DNA from 2 places in the Lentibacillus sp. JNUCC-1 genome. Region 2 is predicted to be linked to the other one. Evidence: a T-box and tRNA genes for the amino acid it is inferred to sense, from the RefSeq annotation. Region 2 holds a T-box; the other holds one or more tRNA genes.

Region 1 (12,089 bases), on a different contig from region 2:
TTAAGTGGTAGACACGGAGCCGCAGCGAAAGCGAGTCTGAATAGGGCGTTTGAGTATGTAGTCGTAGACCCGAAACCGTGTGATCTACCCATGTCCAGGGTGAAGGTCAGGTAACACTGACAGGAGGCCCGAACCCACGTATGTTGAAAAATGCGGGGATGAGGTGTGGGTAGGGGTGAAATGCCAATCGAACACGGAGATAGCTGGTTCTCTCCGAAATAGCTTTAGGGCTAGCCTCAAGATCAGAGTACCGGAGGTAGAGCACTGATTGGACTAGGGGCCCTCATCGGGTTACCGAATTCAGTCAAACTCCGAATGCCGGATACTTATGCTTGGGAGTCAGACTATGGGTGATAAGGTTCATAGTCGAAAGGGAAACAGCCCAGACCGCCAGCTAAGGTCCCAAAGTATACGTTAAGTGGAAAAGGATGTGGCGTTGCACAGACAACCAGGATGTTGGCTTAGAAGCAGCCACCATTTAAAGAGTGCGTAATAGCTCACTGGTCGAGTGACACTGCGCCGAAAATGTACCGGGGCTAAACGTATCACCGAAGCTGCGGATTGTTCTTCGAACAATGGTAGGAGAGCGTTCTAAGTGCTGTGAAGTCAGACCGTGAGGACTGGTGGAGCGCTTAGAAGTGAGAATGCCGGTATGAGTAGCGAAAAAAGAGTGAGAATCTCTTTCACCGAAAGCCCAAGGTTTCCTGAGGAAGGCTCGTCCTCTCAGGGTTAGTCGGGACCTAAGCCGAGGCCGAAAGGCGTAGGCGATGGCCAACAGGTTGATATTCCTGTACCACCTCGTGACCGTTTGAGCGATGGGGGGACGCAGGAGGATAGGACAAGCGCACCGATGGACGTGTGCGCCCAAGCAGCGAGGGAGTTGGATAGGTAAATCCGTCCAACAATCCCAATCTGTGATGGGGAGGGAAATTGAGTACCGAAGTGTCTGAATCCACACTGCCAAGAAAAGCCTCTAGCAAGGTCACAGGTGCCCGTACCGCAAACCGACACAGGTAGGCGCGGAGAGAATCCGAAGGTGAGCGGGAGAACTCTCGTTAAGGAACTCGGCAAAATGACCCCGTAACTTCGGGAGAAGGGGTGCTCCTTTAAGGAGGAGCCGCAGTGAATAGGCCCAAGCGACTGTTTAGCAAAAACACAGGTCTCTGCGAAGCCGAAAGGCGAAGTATAGGGGCTGACACCTGCCCGGTGCTGGAAGGTTAAGGGGACGCGTTAGAGCCTACGGGCTCGAAGCGTAGAACTGAAGCCCCAGTAAACGGCGGCCGTAACTATAACGGTCCTAAGGTAGCGAAATTCCTTGTCGGGTAAGTTCCGACCCGCACGAAAGGTGCAACGACTTGGGCACTGTCTCAACGAGAGACCCGGTGAAATTATACTATGCGTGAAGATGCGCATTACCCGCGACAGGACGGAAAGACCCCGTGGAGCTTTACTGTAGCCTGATATTGAATGTTTGTACAGCTTGTACAGGATAGGTGGGAGCCTTGGAAGCGTGAGCGCCAGCTTACGTGGAGGCACCGGTGGGATACCACCCTGGCTGTACGACCATTCTAACCCAGGACCGTGATCCGGTCCGGAGACAGTGTCAGGCAGGCAGTTTGACTGGGGCGGTCGCCTCCCAAAAGGTAACGGAGGCGCCCAAAGGTTCCCTCAGAATGGTTGGAAATCATTCGCAGAGTGCAAAGGCAGAAGGGAGCTTGACTGCGAGACCTACAAGTCGAGCAGGGACGAAAGTCGGGCTTAGTGATCCGGTGGTTCCGCATGGAAGGGCCATCGCTCAACGGATAAAAGCTACCCCGGGGATAACAGGCTTATCTCCCCCAAGAGTTCACATCGACGGGGAGGTTTGGCACCTCGATGTCGGCTCATCGCATCCTGGGGCTGTAGTCGGTCCCAAGGGTTGGGCTGTTCGCCCATTAAAGCGGTACGCGAGCTGGGTTCAGAACGTCGTGAGACAGTTCGGTCCCTATCCGTCGTGGGCGCAGGAAGTTTGAGAGGAGCTGTCCTTAGTACGAGAGGACCGGGATGGACACACCGCTGGTGTACCAGTTGTTCCGCCAGGAGCATAGCTGGGTAGCTACGTGTGGCAAGGATAAGTGCTGAAAGCATCTAAGCATGAAGCCCCCTCAAGATGAGACTTCCCATCACTTCGAGTGAGTAAGATCCCTCAGAGACGATGAGGTTGATAGGTCTGGTGTGGAAGCGTGGTGACACGTGGAGCTGACAGATACTAATCGATCGAGGACTTAACTAGCGTAAAGTACGATGATGACTTGACCTCTTATTTGATTTTCAGGGTACAAATTTAAAAAAGAACTTGCATTTTTCGATTAAAATGCTTATAATAGTTCTTGTCCTTAAAACAGCATAAAGGTCTGGTGGCAATAGCGAAGAGGTCACACCTGTTCCCATGCCGAACACAGCAGTTAAGCTCTTCTGCGCCGATGGTAGTTGGGGCATCGCCCCTGCAAGAGTAGGTCGCCGCCAGGCAAGTTTTATGGAGGATTAGCTCAGCTGGGAGAGCACTTGCCTTACAAGCAAGGGGTCGCAGGTTCGAACCCTGCATCCTCCACCATTTAAGCCACCCAATTTCAAAACTTCAAATTATCATTTAGCCGGCCTAGCTCAACTGGTAGAGCAACTGACTTGTAATCAGTAGGTTGGGGGTTCAAGTCCTCTGGCCGGCACCACTTACTTAATGTGGTGTTTTTTATTGCAATAAACTTTGCAGGTTTAAATATAGCACCATTAAGAAAAAGAGCCATTAGCTCAGTCGGTAGAGCATCTGACTTTTAATCAGAGGGTCGGAGGTTCGAATCCTCCATGGCTCACCATCAAGCGGGTGTGGCGGAATTGGCAGACGCGCTAGACTTAGGATCTAGTGTCTTCGGACGTGGGGGTTCAACTCCCTCCACCCGCATTTTATTAGTTTTAAGCGGAAGTAGTTCAGTGGTAGAACACCACCTTGCCAAGGTGGGGGTCGCGGGTTCGAATCCCGTCTTCCGCTCCATTTTATGCGCAAGCGTCTAGCCGGGGTGGCGGAATTGGCAGACGCACAGGACTTAAAATCCTGCGGTAGGTTACTACCGTGCCGGTTCGAGTCCGGCCCTCGGCACCATAAAAATGCGCCCGTAGCTCAATTGGATAGAGCGTTTGACTACGGATCAAGAGGTTAGGGGTTCGACTCCTCTCGGGCGCGCCATTTATACGGGAAGTAGCTCAGCTTGGTAGAGCACTTGGTTTGGGACCAAGGGGTCGCAGGTTCGAATCCTGTCTTCCCGACCATTTTAAGGGGCCTTAGCTCAGCTGGGAGAGCGCCTGCCTTGCACGCAGGAGGTCAGCGGTTCGATCCCGCTAGGCTCCACCAAATTAACTCTTGACACAATGTGTCACGCGTTATATAATGTTTAAGCGTTCCAAGAGCGCATAACAATTTTGTTCCTTGAAAACTGAACAAACAACGAAGCAGATGTCTGTAAAACAGATGTCAGAGGTAAGAAGTTTTAAACTTTAAACCCTGAATCAATTTTTTAAGAAGCTAAGACCGTTCATCGATTGGTGTCGATGAACACCCAAACTTTTATGGAGAGTTTGATCTTGGCTCAGGACGAACGCTGGCGGCGTGCCTAATACATGCAAGTCGAGCGCGTGAAGCAGGCAATTGCCCTTCGGGGCATGCGCCTGTGGATCGAGCGGCGGACGGGTGAGTAACACGTGGGCAACCTGCCTGTAAGACTGGGATAACTCCGGGAAACCGGAGCTAATACCGGATAACACCTTTCATCGCATGGTGAGAGGATAAAAGATGGCCTTTGGCTATCACTTACAGATGGGCCCGCGGCGCATTAGCTAGTTGGTGGGGTAAGAGCCTACCAAGGCGACGATGCGTAGCCGACCTGAGAGGGTGATCGGCCACACTGGGACTGAGACACGGCCCAGACTCCTACGGGAGGCAGCAGTAGGGAATCTTCCGCAATGGACGAAAGTCTGACGGAGCAACGCCGCGTGAGTGATGAAGGTTTTCGGATCGTAAAGCTCTGTTGTCAGGGAAGAACAAGTGCCGTTCGAATAGGGCGGCGCCTTGACGGTACCTGACCAGAAAGCCCCGGCTAACTACGTGCCAGCAGCCGCGGTAATACGTAGGGGGCAAGCGTTGTCCGGAATTATTGGGCGTAAAGCGCGCGCAGGCGGTCCTTTAAGTCTGATGTGAAATCTTGCGGCTTAACCGTGAGCGGTCATTGGAAACTGGAGGGCTTGAGTGCAGAAGAGGAGAGTGGAATTCCACGTGTAGCGGTGAAATGCGTAGAGATGTGGAGGAACACCAGTGGCGAAGGCGACTCTCTGGTCTGTAACTGACGCTGAGGTGCGAAAGCGTGGGTAGCAAACAGGATTAGATACCCTGGTAGTCCACGCCGTAAACGATGAGTGCTAGGTGTCAGGGGGTTTCCGCCCCTTGGTGCTGAAGTTAACGCATTAAGCACTCCGCCTGGGGAGTACGGCCGCAAGGCTGAAACTCAAAAGAATTGACGGGGGCCCGCACAAGCGGTGGAGCATGTGGTTTAATTCGACGCAACGCGAAGAACCTTACCAGGTCTTGACATCCTCTGCCAGCGCTGGAGACAGCGTGTTCCCTTCGGGGACAGAGTGACAGGTGGTGCATGGTTGTCGTCAGCTCGTGTCGTGAGATGTTGGGTTAAGTCCCGCAACGAGCGCAACCCTTAACCTTAGTTGCCAGCATTCAGTTGGGCACTCTAAGGTGACTGCCGGTGACAAACCGGAGGAAGGTGGGGATGACGTCAAATCATCATGCCCCTTATGACCTGGGCTACACACGTGCTACAATGGATGGTACAAAGGGCAGCGAAGCCGCGAGGTGTAGCAAATCCCATAAAACCATTCCCAGTTCGGATTGCAGGCTGCAACTCGCCTGCATGAAGCAGGAATCGCTAGTAATCGTGGATCAGCATGCCACGGTGAATACGTTCCCGGGCCTTGTACACACCGCCCGTCACACCACGAGAGTTGGCAACACCCGAAGTCGGTGGGGTAACCTTTATGGAGCCAGCCGCCGAAGGTGGGGCCAATGATTGGGGTGAAGTCGTAACAAGGTAGCCGTATCGGAAGGTGCGGCTGGATCACCTCCTTTCTAAGGATATCTAGCATAGATGCCCGTCAAACGGCATCACAGCTAAATTAACGGAAAGACATCACTTCGTTTGTTTGTTCAGTTTTGAGGGAGCAAATCTCTCGAAACTTTGTACCTTGAAAATCAAATAAGAGCAATCAAGACATCAAATAAATCGTATGTTTATTCATTGAAATAAAACACGCCAGTTAAGTGAATAAGGGCGCACGGTGGATGCCTTGGTACCAGGAGCCGAAGAAGGACGGGACTAACACCGATATGCCTCGGGGAGCTGTAAGTAAGCTTTGAATCGGGGATTTCCGAATGGGGGAACCCACTGTTCGTAATGGAACAGTACGCACATCTGAATACATAGGATGTGTGAGGCAGACCCGGGGAACTGAAACATCTCAGTACCCGGAGGAAGAGAAAGCAAAAGCGATTTCCCAAGTAGCGGCGAGCGAAACGGAATCAGCCCAAACCGGCAGGCTTGCCTGTCGGGGTTGTAGGACACACCATATGGAGTTACAAAGCTGTTTGTTAGACGAATCGATCTGGAAAGATCAGCCAAAGACGGTAACAGCCCGGTAGTCGAAAAGAAGCAGCCTCCGGTGTGGATCCTGAGTACGGCGGAACACGAGAAATTCCGTCGGAATCCGGGAGGACCATCTCCCAAGGCTAAATACTCCCTGGTAACCGATAGTGAACCAGTACCGTGAGGGAAAGGTGAAAAGCACCCCGGAAGGGGAGTGAAAGAGAACCTGAAACCGTGTGCCTACAAGTAGTCGGAGCCCGTTAATGGGTGACGGCGTACCTTTTGTAGAATGGACCGGCGAGTTACGATTGCATGCAAGGTTAAGTGGTAGACACGGAGCCGCAGCGAAAGCGAGTCTGAATAGGGCGTTTGAGTATGTAGTCGTAGACCCGAAACCGTGTGATCTACCCATGTCCAGGGTGAAGGTCAGGTAACACTGACAGGAGGCCCGAACCCACGTATGTTGAAAAATGCGGGGATGAGGTGTGGGTAGGGGTGAAATGCCAATCGAACACGGAGATAGCTGGTTCTCTCCGAAATAGCTTTAGGGCTAGCCTCAAGATCAGAGTACCGGAGGTAGAGCACTGATTGGACTAGGGGCCCTCATCGGGTTACCGAATTCAGTCAAACTCCGAATGCCGGATACTTATGCTTGGGAGTCAGACTATGGGTGATAAGGTTCATAGTCGAAAGGGAAACAGCCCAGACCGCCAGCTAAGGTCCCAAAGTATACGTTAAGTGGAAAAGGATGTGGCGTTGCACAGACAACCAGGATGTTGGCTTAGAAGCAGCCACCATTTAAAGAGTGCGTAATAGCTCACTGGTCGAGTGACACTGCGCCGAAAATGTACCGGGGCTAAACGTATCACCGAAGCTGCGGATTGTTCTTCGAACAATGGTAGGAGAGCGTTCTAAGTGCTGTGAAGTCAGACCGTGAGGACTGGTGGAGCGCTTAGAAGTGAGAATGCCGGTATGAGTAGCGAAAAAAGAGTGAGAATCTCTTTCACCGAAAGCCCAAGGTTTCCTGAGGAAGGCTCGTCCTCTCAGGGTTAGTCGGGACCTAAGCCGAGGCCGAAAGGCGTAGGCGATGGCCAACAGGTTGATATTCCTGTACCACCTCGTGACCGTTTGAGCGATGGGGGGACGCAGGAGGATAGGACAAGCGCACCGATGGACGTGTGCGCCCAAGCAGCGAGGGAGTTGGATAGGTAAATCCGTCCAACAATCCCAATCTGTGATGGGGAGGGAAATTGAGTACCGAAGTGTCTGAATCCACACTGCCAAGAAAAGCCTCTAGCAAGGTCACAGGTGCCCGTACCGCAAACCGACACAGGTAGGCGCGGAGAGAATCCGAAGGTGAGCGGGAGAACTCTCGTTAAGGAACTCGGCAAAATGACCCCGTAACTTCGGGAGAAGGGGTGCTCCTTTAAGGAGGAGCCGCAGTGAATAGGCCCAAGCGACTGTTTAGCAAAAACACAGGTCTCTGCGAAGCCGAAAGGCGAAGTATAGGGGCTGACACCTGCCCGGTGCTGGAAGGTTAAGGGGACGCGTTAGAGCCTACGGGCTCGAAGCGTAGAACTGAAGCCCCAGTAAACGGCGGCCGTAACTATAACGGTCCTAAGGTAGCGAAATTCCTTGTCGGGTAAGTTCCGACCCGCACGAAAGGTGCAACGACTTGGGCACTGTCTCAACGAGAGACCCGGTGAAATTATACTATGCGTGAAGATGCGCATTACCCGCGACAGGACGGAAAGACCCCGTGGAGCTTTACTGTAGCCTGATATTGAATGTTTGTACAGCTTGTACAGGATAGGTGGGAGCCTTGGAAGCGTGAGCGCCAGCTTACGTGGAGGCACCGGTGGGATACCACCCTGGCTGTACGACCATTCTAACCCAGGACCGTGATCCGGTCCGGAGACAGTGTCAGGCAGGCAGTTTGACTGGGGCGGTCGCCTCCCAAAAGGTAACGGAGGCGCCCAAAGGTTCCCTCAGAATGGTTGGAAATCATTCGCAGAGTGCAAAGGCAGAAGGGAGCTTGACTGCGAGACCTACAAGTCGAGCAGGGACGAAAGTCGGGCTTAGTGATCCGGTGGTTCCGCATGGAAGGGCCATCGCTCAACGGATAAAAGCTACCCCGGGGATAACAGGCTTATCTCCCCCAAGAGTTCACATCGACGGGGAGGTTTGGCACCTCGATGTCGGCTCATCGCATCCTGGGGCTGTAGTCGGTCCCAAGGGTTGGGCTGTTCGCCCATTAAAGCGGTACGCGAGCTGGGTTCAGAACGTCGTGAGACAGTTCGGTCCCTATCCGTCGTGGGCGCAGGAAGTTTGAGAGGAGCTGTCCTTAGTACGAGAGGACCGGGATGGACACACCGCTGGTGTACCAGTTGTTCCGCCAGGAGCATAGCTGGGTAGCTACGTGTGGCAAGGATAAGTGCTGAAAGCATCTAAGCATGAAGCCCCCCTCAAGATGAGACTTCCCATCACTTCGAGTGAGTAAGATCCCTCAGAGACGATGAGGTTGATAGGTCTGGTGTGGAAGCGTGGTGACACGTGGAGCTGACAGATACTAATCGATCGAGGACTTAACTAGCGTAAAGTACGATGATGACTTGACCTCTTATTTGATTTTCAGGGTACAAATTTAAAAAAGAACTTGCATTTTTCGATTAAAATGCTTATAATAGTTCTTGTCCTTAAAACAGCATAAAGGTCTGGTGGCAATAGCGAAGAGGTCACACCTGTTCCCATGCCGAACACAGCAGTTAAGCTCTTCTGCGCCGATGGTAGTTGGGGCATCGCCCCTGCAAGAGTAGGTCGCCGCCAGGCATCAAAACATCCAGATTACAATTATAATTGTAATCTGGATGTTTTTTTAGTTTGCTTTTGGGGAAATATATGGTGCATATTCAAATCAATATGGGAATGGTTATATAGACGTTGAAGAGACAATCATCGTTTATTTTTGTATAACATATATATAATTGTATCGCTTAATACATATTTTTAGGATGGTTTATAAAGTGGGGAGGTGAATGCATTGTTTGAGCAGTACCTTGATCAGCATTTTTCAGTTATCGCATTAAGGATCCTGATTGCGCTGCTGCTTTCAGGGTTGATTGGTTTTGAGCGTGAACTCAAGAATCATTCTGCCGGCTTTCGGACGCATATATTAGTCGGGATTGGTGCGTGCTTGATGATGCTGCTGTCTCTTTATGGCTTTCAGTCACTTATTGATGCGTATGATAATATCAGATTTGACCCAGCAAGAATTCCCTCCTATGTGATCAGTGGTATTGGTTTTTTAGGGGCGGGAACGATTATTGTATACGGCGGTACGATACGCGGCCTGACAACGGCGGCTTCCATATGGGCTGTGGCTGGACTGGGGCTTGTTGTAGGCATGGGCATGTACAGCACTGCAATTTATACAACTTTGCTTATATTACTGAGCCTTGGTTTTCTAAATAACATTGAAAATAAGATTATAAAAAAGAAGCGTTCCAAAGCTATTGAAATATTTGCGGACGATGACATAGAAATCAATGCCCTTATTTCAGTCTTGGAAGGTTATCAAGTATCGATTAAGCGAATGGAGATCGTTAACGAATCACAAAACAGCAAACAAATTATTATTAAGTATGAGCGTGGTTCAGATGTTAACACGGTTGCTTTAATAAATGACATTTCAAAAGTTGAAGCGATCCGGACCGTTAACGATAGTGAATGAGGTTGAAATGTCTTTACTTTTTTCCGATAAGAGGGTTTGTTTTTAACATGTGTGTCTAAAATGATTAAAAGTAATCAGTTTGCAACAGACCAATTTTGTCGTATAATAAATGCATAGTCAAAGTTAGTCAAAGTCAAAACATCATTGTTTTGCTCATAGGATTAGAGGAGGAAAGTTTATGAGTAACATTTCTGATGTGATTGAAAGGTATTTAAAGAAAGTCCTTGAATCAAAAGGGAAAGGTGTCATTGAAATCAAACGCAGTGAAATTGCTGATCAGTTTCAATGTGTGCCTTCTCAAATAAATTATGTGATTAATACACGTTTTACAGTGGAAAAGGGATATATAGTAGAAAGCAAACGTGGTGGAGGAGGCTATATACGGATTATCCGCATCACATATCAGGACAAAGCTGAACTGATTGATGAAATCATTGGCATGATTAACCCAGCCGTGACACAGCAAGCTGCGATTGACATTCTGGAACGTTTATTGGAAGAAGAGATTATGACCGAACGAGAGGCTAAAATGGCGGCAAGTGCGATTGACAGAAATACACTGCTTTTCCCCTTGCCTGTTCGGGACGAAGCAAGAGCGCGTATTCTAAGTGCCATGCTAACCACCTTAAAATACTCAAACAGATAGGGAGGGACTCATATGCAATGCGAGGAATGCCAGAAGCGACCGGCTACACTGCATTTAAAACAGGTCATTAATGGTGAAACGACAGAACGGCATGTGTGTGAGCAATGTGCCAAGGAAAAAGGATATATGGGTTATCCGGAAGAAGGTTACTCTCTGCATCATCTCCTTTCAGGTTTGTTTAATTTTGATTCTTACCCGGTTAACTCTAAGAAACAAGGTGCCCAGCCTTTCCAACCCATACAAACGCTTCAGTGTGAAAAGTGTGGCATGACCTTCTCCCAGTTTAAACAGACTGGCAAATTTGGTTGTGCCAAATGCTATGAAACATTCAATGACCGCCTTGATTCCATTTTCCGTCGGGTACATAGCGGCAACACACAACATCACGGTAAAATACCCAAGAGGCGCGGAGGCGATCTGCATACGAAAAAACAGCTGGACGCCTATAAAAGCGAATTAAAGTCATTGATTGAACAAGAGGCATTTGAAGACGCCGCACTGGTCAGAGATAAGATTAAGGAGCTTGAACAAACAATTCGAGACGGAGAAGCAGGTGATGGTGCATGACACTCCAAAACTTTATGAATGAAGCGATCAGTCCATGGATGCGAAAAGGCGGTCCGGACAGTGATATTGTACTCAGCAGCCGGATCCGCTTGGCGAGAAATTTTGTTCGTGTGCCTTTTCCTATTGTCGCAGAGAAAAACGAGCTTGAAGAAGTCTCTGAGTTTATGAAAAACACCTATGATCATGTATCATTTCAGGATTATGATGATTTTAATTTTGTACCTATCCAGGACCTATCTCCTGTAGAAAAGCGTGTTTTAGTGGAAAAGCATCTCATCAGCCCGCATCTGATTGAGCATGACCATGTCTCAGGCGCATTGATATCCGAAAATGAGCAAGTTTCTATTATGATTAACGAAGAGGATCATATTCGGATGCAGCTTTATTTCCCTGGCTTTCAGCTTGATCAGGCGCTTGAGAAAGCTTTTGAACTTGATGACTGGCTTGAGAAGAAAGTTGATTATGCATTTGATGAAACGAGAGGCTATTTAACCAGCTGTCCGACAAACATTGGCACAGGCATGCGTGCATCAGTCATGATGCATCTCCCTGCTCTTGCACTCACACAGCAGATTAATCGTATGATCCCGGCGATCAACCAACTTGGTCTTGTAGTAAGAGGGATATATGGTGAAGGCAGTGAGGCACTGGGTAACATCTTTCAAATATCCAATCAAATCACGCTGGGGAAGAGCGAACAGGACATTGTCGCGGACTTGCAAAGTGTCGTACAACAATTGATTGAACATGAGCGCCGTGCCAGAACACAGCTGCAGGAACAGTCAGAAGCCCGGCTGGAAGACCGTATTTTTCGTTCCTACGGGGTTCTGGAGCATAGCCGGATTATAGAATCCAAAGAGGCTGCAAATTGTATTTCAGACGTTCGGCTCGGCATTGATCTGGGTATCATTCAAAATGTGAAGCAGCCGATTTTAAATGAACTTATGACTCTTATCCAGCCCGGTTTTCTACAACAGTATGCCAACAAAAAGTTATCACCGAATGAGCGTGACATATTGCGTGCAACATTGATTCGGGAACGTATCGAGTTAGATCAATAGACAGGAGGAAATGCACTATGATGTTTGGTCGTTTTACTGAAAGAGCACAAAAAGTACTTGCTTTATCACAGGAAGAAGCTGTCAGACTTGGTCACAGCAATATAGGAACAGAACATATTCTACTTGGTCTGATCCGCGAAGGTGACGGGATCGCTGCTAAAGCACTGCAGTCCATAGGTCTTGAAACCGAAAAAATCCAGGAAGAAGTAGAGAAGCTGATTGGCAAAGGGAAGCAGCCTATGCAGACGATTCATTACACACCACGAGCCAAGAAGGTTGTTGAACTCTCACAGGACGAGGCGAGAAAACTGGGTCATTCTTACGTTGGAACAGAGCATATATTACTTGGGTTAATTCGCGAAGGTGAAGGGGTTGCAGCCCGGGTGCTCAACAATCTGGGTGTCAGC
Region 2 (12,089 bases):
TTATCCAATACATATCTATACCCGTACACAAGAAAAGGCAAAACCTTTATTGAATAAAGGGCTGTATGGCAGCCTTCTGTTCGCGAATTGGCAGAGAAAGTTGACGTTCTGATTACGATGGTTGGATATCCATCTGATGTGGAGTCCGTCTATTTTGGTAAAGAAGGCATTTTGGCACATGCCAAAAAAGACGCTTATTTAATCGACATGACAACTTCAAAGCCTGCTCTGGCTGAAGCTATTTTTCAACAGGCAAAAGAACGAGGGTGTCACGCGATTGATGCGCCCGTTTCAGGTGGAGATATTGGTGCAAGAAATGGGAAGCTTTCCATAATGGCTGGTGGGGAGCGGGAAGATTTCGAGACGATTCTTCCGCTGTTTCAATTAATGGGAGAAAATATTATTCACCAAGGGAAATCCGGTGCGGGCCAACACACTAAGCTCTGTAATCAGATCACCATTGCATCAAACATGATTGGTGTCTGTGAAGCCATTGTTTATGCAAAGAAGGCGGGCCTTGACCCTACTCGCGTACTGGACAGCATCACAACAGGGGCAGCCGGGAGCTGGTCGTTGTCAAACCTGGCACCGCGCATGATTAAAGGCGACGATGCTCCAGGATTTTATGTCAAACATTTTATCAAGGACATGACCATCGCCATTGAATCGGCACGTGAAATGGGTCTGGCAACCCCCGGACTGGAGTTATCGCTTGATTTATACAAGCAATTGGCTGAACTTGGCGAGGAAGACAGCGGCACACAAGCATTGATTAAATTATTTGAGATGTGATCGTTTTTCACTGTTCAATTGATCGATTTTTTGCTGGACGGTGAATGCGAGATCGTCATTACCAAAAAGCTGAAGCGCGCCTATAACGGTCTCGTTCGAAATAGGGTCAGATTCTTTTCGGGGAATCGTAAGTTCAAGGGCCTCGGTCAAAGCGTTATTATTAGGCTGGTGCGGGTAGGCCGCTTTGTATAGTGCCTCTGGATCGAGGTCATTATTGATACACCACTGGGCATAAATCAGAATCATCATCTTCTCGTCGTTTTGATAGTTTTCAATAATATGATTTTCCCTTGATTGATCATTCATATTTATTCCCTCGCTTTCTTAGTGAAAACACCCACATAAAGGTCAGAGCCTGCTGGAGGTCGAGCGGCAGCGCATTCTGCATTTTTTGATCCACGTCCTTTTTAAACACACCCATACCATTTTCATACATAAAACCATGTTCTGTGGCAAGTTGCTGGAACTCCCATGGCATCATTGTATTACAAATAACCGATTGGCCTTCCAGCCTGGGATAACTGTGCCGCCGAGGGGCAGCTGTCGGGCCGAGAATACCGGCGAATAAGCGTCCCTCTGACTTTAAAACTCGTGCAATTTCATTCAGAGCGTGCAGCGGTTGTTCCGTCCACTCAAGCACGTTGATGCACATGATCGCATCGAACGTTTCCGGTTCAAAGGGCAAGTCATTCACATCCCCTTGCTGAAATGCGATATCTTCATGTGATTGAGTTGCCAGACGCACCATTTCAGATGAAAGGTCCATTCCTGTTACCTTGTAGCCTGATTGATGCAATTTATATGAACCATAACCGTCCCCTGCACCGATATCGAGCATTTTTTCATCTGATTGGGAGTGTTTTTTTATAAACGGAATGATGTCTTTTCTGCTTCCGTGATCCCACATCTGCTTGCTTCGCTCGTGCCAGGACGGGGCCATTTGATTCCAGGACTTTTCTGTTTGGTGGCGCCAGTTGAAGTTTGCTGTCATGCTTTTGGTCTCCTTTTTAGTTTCTGATTATACGGAAAAAGCCTGCCTTCCGATTAACAGAAGACAGGCTTTTATAGGTTAAATTATAGTTTAACAACGTTAGCAGCTTGTGGACCGCGGTTGCCTTCGACGATTTCGAATTCAACATCCTGGCCTTCTTCAAGAGTTTTGAAACCTTCATCTTGGATAGCTGAGAAGTGTACGAATACATCGTCACCATCTTCACGCTCGATGAAACCAAAACCTTTTTCTGCGTTGAACCATTTTACTTTACCATTCATGTTTACGACCTCCTTATTCAAAAGCTTGCAAAGTAATTGAAACATGAATACTTTAACTTCACCTTGATAAGAGATCGTAAAGTATTACGGCACTTCAATTTTCTTTTGCTAAGGACTACTTTACTCTAAATCAGGGGCAATTGCAAGCATTTTAAGAAGTTTTTTTACAAAAAAGAAAAAGATGATTTTAATGGATAAAAGAGGATGATGCTAGGCGGGCTGGGATATCGGCGCTCGGGCTGGGATATCGGCGCTCGGGCTGGGATATCGGCGCTCGGGCTGGGATATCGGCGCTCGGGCTGGGATATCGGCGCTCGGGCTGGGATATCGGCGCTCGGGCTGGGATATCGGCGCTCGGGCTGGGATATCGGCGCTCGGGCTGGGATATCGGCGCTCGGGCTGGGATATCGGCGCTCGGGCTGGGATATCGGCGCTCGGGCTGGGATATCGGCGCTCGGGCTGGGATATCGGCGCTCGGGCTGGGATATCGGCGCTCGGGCTGGGATATCGGCGCTCGGAAGAAATTTTCTTCCTTCGCGCCTATAATTAAGCGTATAAACGGGACAATGCTTGAATCATACTGAGATATTATACATAATGATACTATACACTTTTTAAAGGTGGCGGTAAGATGGCTAAAATTAATCGAAATGATCCTTGTCCGTGTGGGAGCGGCAAAAAGTATAAAAAATGCTGTGGTGCTTCTAATGTTATACCTTTTAATACTGAGCGCTACAATGTAGAGCTGGACAATTTGGAGTCGGCGCTTGCTACTTATGCCTTTCATAATTATGAAGATGAGTTAAATAGCGTTGTGAGTCAGCATCTTCCAGCCATCCATGATGTCGACGAGGCTTCCATCGATGCGTTTTCACTGGGGTTACTTTGTGGCATATTTTGCATGGTACGCCATCTGTCCAAGGTGGAAACACCATTTTCGAGGCCTTTTCCACGAAGCAAAAATCAAAAATCAAATTGCCTCGTGTTAGAGATTTGTTCGACCAATGGCGCCATACGAAGCCGGGTATTTACAAAATATCTGAGGCGAAGGACGACTATGTCCAAGCAGTTGATCTCATATCAAATGAGTCCTTTACGGTATATGAACCGGAACTCACAGATAATATGTATGCAATTGGTTTTTTATTCCCTTATACAAACTACTATAAGTTTTTTGTTTCACCTCTCATGTTTCCGGAGGATTTGCACTATATCTCAGATTTGGCTGTTGATTATCATCGCAACAACCAGTTTGTGCATGATTTTCCGGCGTTTTTGGGAGAAGCCTTGTTGGTAGATGAGTCAGAAGAACGTACAGATGCCTCATTTGACAATCCTGTCCACCTGGCTGTTTTCCAGCTTTATGAACAGCACATGCGAACTAAATCAGCAAGTGACGAAGCGATCAACTTTGGCGCTTTTCTATGGTATCAATACTGTGAACTCAAAGACCCTCTCATAAGAAAAGCGGGACCATACGCTGCGACACTAGATTATTTAACTCAGGACCTGGAACCACCAATGACGCAGAAGGAGCTGGCAGAAGAATATGACACCTCTGCTTCGACCATCTCCCAAAACGTACGGAAAATTGATGAGGCCATTGGTGAGGAATTATCCGAAATGGATCTGGATAATGAACAGCAGTCAGCAGACCCCAGGATGGGAATGGAACAGATGATGAACAACATTCAACAGATGTTGAGTGAACAGGAATTTGAAACTGAGGAAGAAGTTAACGCGTTTCTCAATCATCTTCTGCAAAACCAGGATGAGATTGTAGCTCAATCACATACCGATCGGGACAAGGCCCAGGACAAGCTGTATGAGGCCGCCCAAACTTCCGGAGAAAAACGCCAAAAGCTGATCGAGGAAGCTTTTAAGTTGTACCCCAACAGTCCAGATGCTTATTTCCTTATGGCAGAAGATCAGACATCACTTGTTAAACAGTATGAGTTGCTTTTAAAGGGCATTGAAGCCGGGAAAAAGGATCTTGGCCCCGAATTTTTCGAGGAAAACAAAGGACATTTCTGGAGTATGATTGAAACCAGGCCTTACATGCGTGTCAAGGCAGCATTGGCAAAAGTAATCGACCTTTTAGGCGATACCGAGCGCGCCATTCAGGAATTCGAGGAAATGCTGGAGCTAAATCCGAACGACAATCAGGGTGTAAGATATGACTTGCTGACCTTATATATTGAAGGAGAACGTTTTGATGCGGCTAAACAGCTTCTTAAACAATATGAGAGTGAAACTTCCGCAGCATTTTTATTTAACAAAGTGCTCATTTCATATTTTACAAAAGGCATGACCAACACAACACGCTCATTGCTCAAAGAAGCAAACACATTCAATCCGCATGTAAAAGAATATTTAATTGGACGCAAGAAAATACCACTTGTGCCACCTGACAAAATCGGTTCCGGAGACAAAAATGAAGCGATCGCATATGCAGATGAAAATTCATATCTTTGGGATGGAGAAAAAGAATTGATTAACGAACTTAAGAAATTATAATCACAGCAAACGAGGCGCCCTGGTATAACAGGGTGCCTCGTTTTTCATGTTTTTAAGGGACCAATTTAAGTTTTTTCCCCTCATGTGTGTTAAATGTGGTTTCATGATAATGTCCTTCAACCCAGTCCTCGACTTGGTCATCATACCACTCACTTCGGAAATGACCGAATTGACCAGGGCCGACGATATGATAGCCGGTATCAAGGTTTGCTGTGTCAATGACGAAACGCCATGATGCGCCATGATTTACCTCGCCGGTCTTGCTTTTATAAGCCGCTGCCATTGGGGTCACACTGCTGCCGTCTACAGGTAGCGGTTTTTTATTATTGAAAAAGTAAGCCAAGATTGGATTCACACCTGAGAGCGGATGTTTAAACTGGACCTGGTGGTAGTCGCCCCAAACCCAATCTTCTATATCCTTACCATAATCATCTGCCAAATCTGTGACCGTTTTTTCCAAGGAGCGCTGTAGAATATCTTCAATCCCCCCTGCTTCTTCAATCCAAATTGAATTTCCCCCGTTAAAAGCGGTCCTTAGCAGTTCGTCCGTCGTTTGGCCTTTCACACTAAACATTTCCATCATGGTCTGCTGAATCTGTTGGCCATAAATCAAATCTTCCAATTCACTGTACCAATGATGAAAGATTAAGGGGGCTGCTTCATCTTTGTCATCAACAAAATCCCAGTTCTTTAACTGCTTCAATGCTTGCTCGGCCTCATCCGTCAACGAAACATCTACTAACTCTTGTTCAAACAATGGCACAAATTCCCGCGCTTGCAGATTGGTTGCATCCATCTGCAGGTTTTGCATGTCTTGCACTGTTAAATCTTCCCCTGAGTCCAGCACCTCAGCAATACGCTCATAACGATACGGCTGGGCCCAGACGTTACTGATATGGTAAGGATAATCGTCCCCGACGATCTTGTTATTTGCCGTAGCGATAAAGCCTTTTTCGGGATTGACCACCCTGGGCAGTTCATCGAATGGAATAAACCCCTGCCATTCCTTGTCAGCCTCCCATCCCGGCAGTGGAAGGAGGGCATCGTCGGCTGATTCGTAAATCGGGATATTACCGTTTGCTTTATAAGCAATCGTTCCGTCTTTTGCCGCAAACACAAAATTCTGCGCTGGGGAGAGGAACTTTTCTAGTCCTGTTTCAAATTCATTCCAATCTGTCGCACGGTTAATTTCTAAGATAGCTTCAAGTTCTGTTGTGGGATCAAGAGCCGTCCACCGGAGTGACATGACTTCACCTCTCCCGCTATTCTTGGTGAATTCACTTAAAATTGGTCCGTGTCGCGTTTCCGCAACCTCGTAATCAATAGTGTCACCATCTTTCACGTGGATGGGTTCATCGATTATTTCAGCTTTTTCCCATTTATCTTCAAACAAATATTCATCAGCGTTGTCCGGGTTTTGTTTTTCTATATAAAGTTGCTGAACATCGGGACCAACATTGGTGACACCCCAGGCAACATGATTGTTGTGTCCTAAAATGATTCCTGGAATACCAGCAAAAATAACCCCGTCTACTTTCATGTCACCTGTTTCTAGGACCATTTGAACCCAGATAGAAGGGGTAGCCAGTCCGAGATGCGGATCGTCTGCCAGAAGGGGCATCCCGCTTTTGGTCTTTTCACCACTGACGGCCCAATTGTTACTGCCGTTGAAGTCATGGGGGATGACAGCCTTATCAAAGCTTGCAGCGATATCAAGCTCACCATCACCAATTATGGTAGGCTTTTCCTCAGGATAACGCGGGAATAATTCAAGTGCTTTATCTTCCGGAAAATGCTGCAAAGCATAATAGTTAAACGCCTGGCGCTCCCAGTGTCCACCAAGGTCAAACGCCATATATTTTCCAATGGTTAGAGAGTCAATCACAGTCCATTCCGTCGGTTCAATCCCCATTAGAGTAAATTCAACTGGCAAGGTGTTTGCCTCGGTTGCTTCCTTAATGTATGCATTCACCCCATCTGCAAACGCATTCAAAACAGCTTTTGCTTCCTCCGAATACAGATCATAGGACGCCTCGGCAGCTCTTCTTAAACCAAGTGTCCGGAAGTATTTGTCCTGATCGATTGCATCTGCCCCGACAACTTCGCTTAACGTACCCGAAGCCTGACGTCGTGACAATTCCATTTGAAATATGCGATTCTGAGCCTGCACATAGCCTTGAGCCATATACAAATCATGGTCATTGGCTGCTTGTATATGAGGAACGCCATTTGGATCTGTGTTAACGGATACATTTTCCTGTAACCCCGGGAGATGAATTTCTCCTTCAAGCTGCGGAAGGGACTTATTTATGTATGACTTCCCAAAAATAACACCACCCGCTATCACAACCAATAAAACTCCCAAAATCACCAATAGCCACTTCAACCACCGCCGCCCCTTAACAGGCTCTCGCTCCACACCAATTACACGCTCTTCCATCATACCCCTCCCCTTTTTTCAATATTTTCCATCATTATATCACAATGATGGTGCCTTGATGGTGCCTGTCACTTCCCGAATTATGTCGAAGGATAATGCTCGGACAATTCGACAAATTCCGGGGAGTGACAGGCACCGCAGAAATTGTTATAATGTTTTTTGTGCAAGATGTATCTTACTATAAGTTCACCTTCATTTATATCTTGCAAATATAGATGGACAGGTGGTTATGAACCATGGAGGAAAAGAAAGATTATCAAGTATTGTTGTATTATCATTATACAACCATCGAGGATCCGGAAACATTTGCCGCTGAGCATCTCGAATTCTGTAAAGAACTTGAGCTCAAGGGCCGTATTCTCGTTGCCCAAGAAGGCATTAACGGGACTGTTTCAGGAACGATTGAACAGACAAATGCCTATATGGCAGCTATGGAACAGGATCCTGCATTTGATGGCATTGTATTTAAAGTGGATCCGCATGACGGACACGCGTTTAAGAAGATGCATTGTCGAGCGCGCTCTGAGCTGGTAACATTACGGCTTGAGGACGACCACGATCCCCGGGAAATTACAGGGGAGCATCTTGATCCAAAGGCATTTTATGAGGCTATGAAAGATGAGAACACGGTCATTCTCGATACGCGAAATGACTATGAATATGACCTCGGGCATTTCAGGGGTGCGATTCGGCCAGACATTGAAACATTTCGCGACCTGCCTGAATGGGTGGAGGAGAACCGCGATCTGATAGAAGGTAAACGCGTGTTGACCTATTGTACCGGTGGCATCCGTTGTGAAAAGTTTACCGGCTGGATGATTAAAGCAGGGTTTGAAGATGTAGCCCAGCTAAACGGCGGTATTGTCACATATGGTAAAGATCCTGAAGTTCAAGGAGAGCTTTGGGACGGTAAATGCTATGTGTTTGACGAGCGAATATCCGTGCCGATCAACCAAAAAGAACACGTCGTTGTCGGCAAAGACTACTTTGACGGGCAACCGTGTGAGCGTTATGTGAACTGCGCCAATCCCGACTGTAACAAACAGATCCTATCCTCAGAAGAAAACGAGCATAAATATATGCGCGGCTGCACACATGAATGCCGAGTAAGCCCGCGCAACATGTATGTTAAAGAACACGGCTTGAGTGCTGAAGAAATTGAACAGCGCCTCCAAGTAATCGAAGAAGAAAATAAAGTCAAACAGTAATTCATATAAGGTGCCTGTCACTCCCCGAAAAATGTCGAAACCTGTCGTTATCATGATGTTCGACAGAAATCGGGAAGTGACAGGCACCTGTTTTGACTTTGAAGGGGGTTTTTAGTAGTTTTGGGTAGAGGAGGTTGATTTTAATGAATGTTCATGATTTTTCTGTTAAGAAAATGGACGGTAGTGAGCAGTCTCTCTCTGATTATAAGGGAGATGTTTTGTTAATTGTCAATACAGCAAGTAAATGTGGATTCACCCCTCAATTCGAGGGTTTGGAGCAGCTATATAACGACTATAAAGACCAGGGGTTCACCGTGCTAGGTTTTCCTTGTAACCAATTTGCCAATCAAGATCCTGGCTCAGATGAAGAAATTGCTGACTTCTGTCAACTTAATTATGGCGTCTCATTTCCGATGTTCAGTAAAGTTAACGTTAATGGCGCTGATGCCGACCCACTATTTAAGTACCTGACAAACGAAGCAAAAGGCGTTTTAACCAAACAAATTAAATGGAACTTTACAAAATTTCTCGTCAACCGCGATGGCAATGTCATAGAGCGTTATGCACCAAAGACCAAACCAGAAGACCTCAAGGCCGACGTAGAAAAAGCATTATAAAAAACGAGCGCTCACAAAGCGCTCGTTTTTCTTATGACACCTTTCGACAAAAACCGGGAAGTGACAGGCACCACTGTGGTTGTGGCACCGTTGTTAGTAGGCTTTGGCCCAGTACACTAGGTCTTGGGCTTTTTTACCGCAGCAGATGCATGTGTCTGCTACTTTTTCTTCTTCAAATGGTTTGCAGCGTGAGGTGGCGCCTGTGTCTTCTTTAATCTGATCTTCACAAGCTTCGTCGCCACACCACATTGCCTTCACAAAGCCGCCTTTTTCATCAATTGTTTGTTTGAATTCATCATAAGTCGTTGCGACAAATGTCTTCTCAGCACGGTGCGCCAAAGCTTGATCGTACAGATTTTGCTGAATCTCTTCCAATAGACCTGTCAAGCGGTTCTTCACTTCATCCATTGGAACAAATTCTTTCTCCCCTGTGTCACGGCGAACCAATACGACTTGATCCTTTTCAATATCTTTTGGTCCGAGCTCAATCCGGACAGGCATGCCCTTCATTTCATACTCATTAAATTTCCAGCCCGGCATTTTATCGCTCGCATCAATATCTACACGGGCGACCTCTTGCAGCTGATCACGCAGATCATAGGCCTTGTCAAGCACCCCTTCTTTATGCTGAGCAACCGGAACAATCATCGCTTGAGTCGGCGCAATACGCGGTGGGATCACCAACCCGCGATTGTCCCCATGAACCATAATCAAGCCACCCATGATCCGTGTTGACATCCCCCATGACGTCTGATGAACAGGGGTCTGCTCGCCATTCTCATCAAGAAAACGGATATCAAACGCCTCGGCGAATCCTGTTCCAAAGTAGTGGGACGTGCCTGATTGCAATGCGCGACCATCATGCATCAAAGCTTCGATTGTCAACGTGTACTCAGCCCCGGCAAATTTCTCACTCTCCGTTTTACGGCCTTTAATAACCGGAATGGCAAGATAGTTCTCACAAACATCGGCATATATATCGAGCATACGGCGCGTTTCCTCTTCCGCTTCCTCGCCAGTCGCGTGACATGTATGACCTTCCTGCCAATGGAATTCAAGTGAGCGCAGGAACGGGCGCGTCGTTTTTTCCCAACGAACCACGTTGCTCCACTGGTTATAAAGCTTCGGCAGGTCACGATAAGAATTGATGTTTTTAGCATAATACTCGGCAAACAAAACCTCTGACGTCGGACGCACACAAATCCGTTCCGCCAGCTCTTCTTCACCGCCATGCGTCACCCAAGCTACTTCAGGCGCAAATCCCTCTATATGATCTTTCTCCTTTTGAAGCATGCTTTCAGGGATAAACAAAGGAAAAGAAACATTGGAGTGACCCGTTTCTTTAAACTGACGGTCCAGTTCATCACGCACATTCTCCCAAATGGCAAATCCGTATGGCTTGATGATCATCGTTCCGCGCACAGGGCCATAATCAACGAGCTCTGCCTGCTTTACAACATCCGTATACCACTGAGCAAAATCATCCTCCATCGCGGTAACCTTCTCAACAAACTGCTTATTCTTCTTACTCACCAACAACACCTCTTTGTATTCTTATATTAAATCAACTTAGCACAAGTTGTGTTAAGAGCATATTAGCGGAGGGAAAATACGGAGACTCCTGTGGGAGGAATAGCCTCGATGAGACCCCGGAGTGCGGTACTGGGGAATGGAAGGCTAATTTCGCGACGTCCTGTCGCAACGCCTTCATGACCCACGTCCTGTGGGCCCGAGGCTCAGCAGCGCCCACGGAAAGCGTAGTATTTTCCCGGAGCGGTCTTTTTAGCAACTTTTAAACACAAAAAATCCTCCGCCCGAAAAGGGACCGAGGTTGACTGGTGGTACCACCCTTGTTTGCAGACTGAACGCTCCACACACGTCAGACTACACACTTGGCATGATAACGGTCATGTACCGCGCACGTCTTTCAGGCATACCCTTCCGACGGCGAACTCATGAGGTGGGTTCCAATTCTTGTCTTTGGAAATTTGCACCGGCCACTTCCTCTCTTAAAAAGACAATTGAATGTACTGCTCCTCGTCATCGTTTCTAATATAATCCCTTTAAATATAAAACGTTCAAGCAGTAAAGTCAAGCCGGGACTGGTGCCCGGCTTCTTTTTTAGACGACTTTCCCGCCCAGCGTCGCTTCAAAATGCCCAAGCGCCCAGTCATGACCGGCGGCATTAAAGCTGGCCACACCGTTTTTATGCACGACAATATCAAAGCCCTTGTTATAGGCGTCAACCGCTGTATGCAGGATACAAATATCGGTACAGACGCCAACAAGATGGAGTTCCGTAATGCCTCGTTCTCGCAGTTTAAGTTCGAGCTCCGTTCCGACAAAGGCACTGTACCGTGTTTTGTCAAAATAATGGACATGTGACAGATGTTTATTGTTTTCATAAACATCTGCCAGTCTTCCATATAACTCACGCCCGCTCGTTCCAATTATATTATGCGGTGGAAACAACTTGGACTCTGGGTGCAGATCATCTCCTTCAACATGGGCATCGATGGCAAAAAACACCTCGTCGCCGGCTTCGATAAAATCTTCGGTAATCCGGGCAATGCTCTCTTCCAGCTTCTGACCAGGCTCACCGCATGTCAAATTGCCATCTTCTGCTACAAAATCAATCGTGTAATCAATGTTCAACAGTGCACGTTTCCCCATAAGTTAGCCCCCCTATAATTGTGAAACCCTTTTCTTACCATTATAGCAAACTTAAGCGCCCACTGAAAATATAGCCCAGCTTTAAAGGGAGGTCGCTTCAACCTTGAGTGAATGCGAGGACCCAAACAGCCGTCTGGCCGCATGATACGTCGGGCCCACTTTATCCGTATAGGTGAAGCTGTGATCAATAGCTGCGGTAATGTATTCTTTTGCCTTATGGACGGCAGCCTGCACACTTTCACCCTTAGCCATGTAAGCCGTAATGGCCGCTGAATAGCTGCATCCCGCCCCACTTGTATTCAAAGTATCAATACGCGGTGCTTCGAACATGGTCATGTCTTCTCCATTATAAAGAATGTCAACAGCCGGGCCTTCGAGTCGCCCTCCCTTAACCAGAACATGCGCCGGTCCGAGTTTATGCAAATCGACCGCGGCCTGTTTCAGATCATCCACCGTTTTGAGCGGGCGATCATTAAGCAAAATCGATGCTTCAGGCATATTCGGTGTAATAATTGTTGCCATAGGAAAGAGCTTGTCCACCAAAGCATCAATCGCATCATCAGCCAAAAG

Evidence for each region. The T-box of region 2 lies ahead of proS (proline--tRNA ligase). A T-box ahead of a tRNA ligase gene usually reads a tRNA of that ligase, here a tRNA-Pro.
Region 1: it encodes a tRNA-Pro, which carries the amino acid that the T-box ahead of proS (proline--tRNA ligase) is inferred to sense. The anticodon was not compared.

What each region holds. Positions count from the first base shown of each region.
Region 1 is NZ_WHOH01000001.1:1,849,240-1,861,328, forward strand. It holds rRNA gene JNUCC1_RS08565 (23S ribosomal RNA) at 1-2,272, shown strand, start outside; rRNA gene rrf (5S ribosomal RNA) at 2,393-2,508, shown strand; tRNA gene JNUCC1_RS08575 (tRNA-Val) at 2,518-2,593, shown strand; tRNA gene JNUCC1_RS08580 (tRNA-Thr) at 2,633-2,708, shown strand; tRNA gene JNUCC1_RS08585 (tRNA-Lys) at 2,777-2,852, shown strand; tRNA gene JNUCC1_RS08590 (tRNA-Leu) at 2,857-2,938, shown strand; tRNA gene JNUCC1_RS08595 (tRNA-Gly) at 2,954-3,028, shown strand; tRNA gene JNUCC1_RS08600 (tRNA-Leu) at 3,048-3,136, shown strand; tRNA gene JNUCC1_RS08605 (tRNA-Arg) at 3,144-3,220, shown strand; tRNA gene JNUCC1_RS08610 (tRNA-Pro) at 3,227-3,303, shown strand; tRNA gene JNUCC1_RS08615 (tRNA-Ala) at 3,310-3,385, shown strand; rRNA gene JNUCC1_RS08620 (16S ribosomal RNA) at 3,598-5,164, shown strand; rRNA gene JNUCC1_RS08625 (23S ribosomal RNA) at 5,351-8,271, shown strand; rRNA gene rrf (5S ribosomal RNA) at 8,392-8,507, shown strand; gene JNUCC1_RS08635 (MgtC/SapB family protein) at 8,710-9,408, shown strand; gene JNUCC1_RS08640 (CtsR family transcriptional regulator) at 9,587-10,054, shown strand; gene JNUCC1_RS08645 (UvrB/UvrC motif-containing protein) at 10,067-10,621, shown strand; gene JNUCC1_RS08650 (protein arginine kinase) at 10,618-11,682, shown strand; gene clpC (ATP-dependent protease ATP-binding subunit ClpC) at 11,700-12,089, shown strand, end outside.
Region 2 is NZ_WHOH01000003.1:34,164-46,252, reverse strand. It holds partial or broken gene JNUCC1_RS10595 (NAD(P)-dependent oxidoreductase) at 1-792, shown strand, start outside; gene JNUCC1_RS10590 (hypothetical protein) at 778-1,098, opposite strand; gene JNUCC1_RS10585 (class I SAM-dependent methyltransferase) at 1,091-1,783, opposite strand; gene cspD (cold-shock protein CspD) at 1,867-2,064, opposite strand; partial or broken gene JNUCC1_RS19510 (SEC-C metal-binding domain-containing protein) at 2,696-2,764, shown strand; gene JNUCC1_RS10570 (tetratricopeptide repeat protein) at 2,950-4,581, shown strand; gene JNUCC1_RS10565 (penicillin acylase family protein) at 4,634-7,021, opposite strand; gene trhO (oxygen-dependent tRNA uridine(34) hydroxylase TrhO) at 7,258-8,229, shown strand; gene JNUCC1_RS10555 (glutathione peroxidase) at 8,373-8,846, shown strand; gene proS (proline--tRNA ligase) at 8,940-10,379, opposite strand; T-box leader at 10,664-10,899, opposite strand; gene JNUCC1_RS10545 (cysteine hydrolase family protein) at 10,968-11,519, opposite strand; gene thiD (bifunctional hydroxymethylpyrimidine kinase/phosphomethylpyrimidine kinase) at 11,601-12,089, opposite strand, start outside.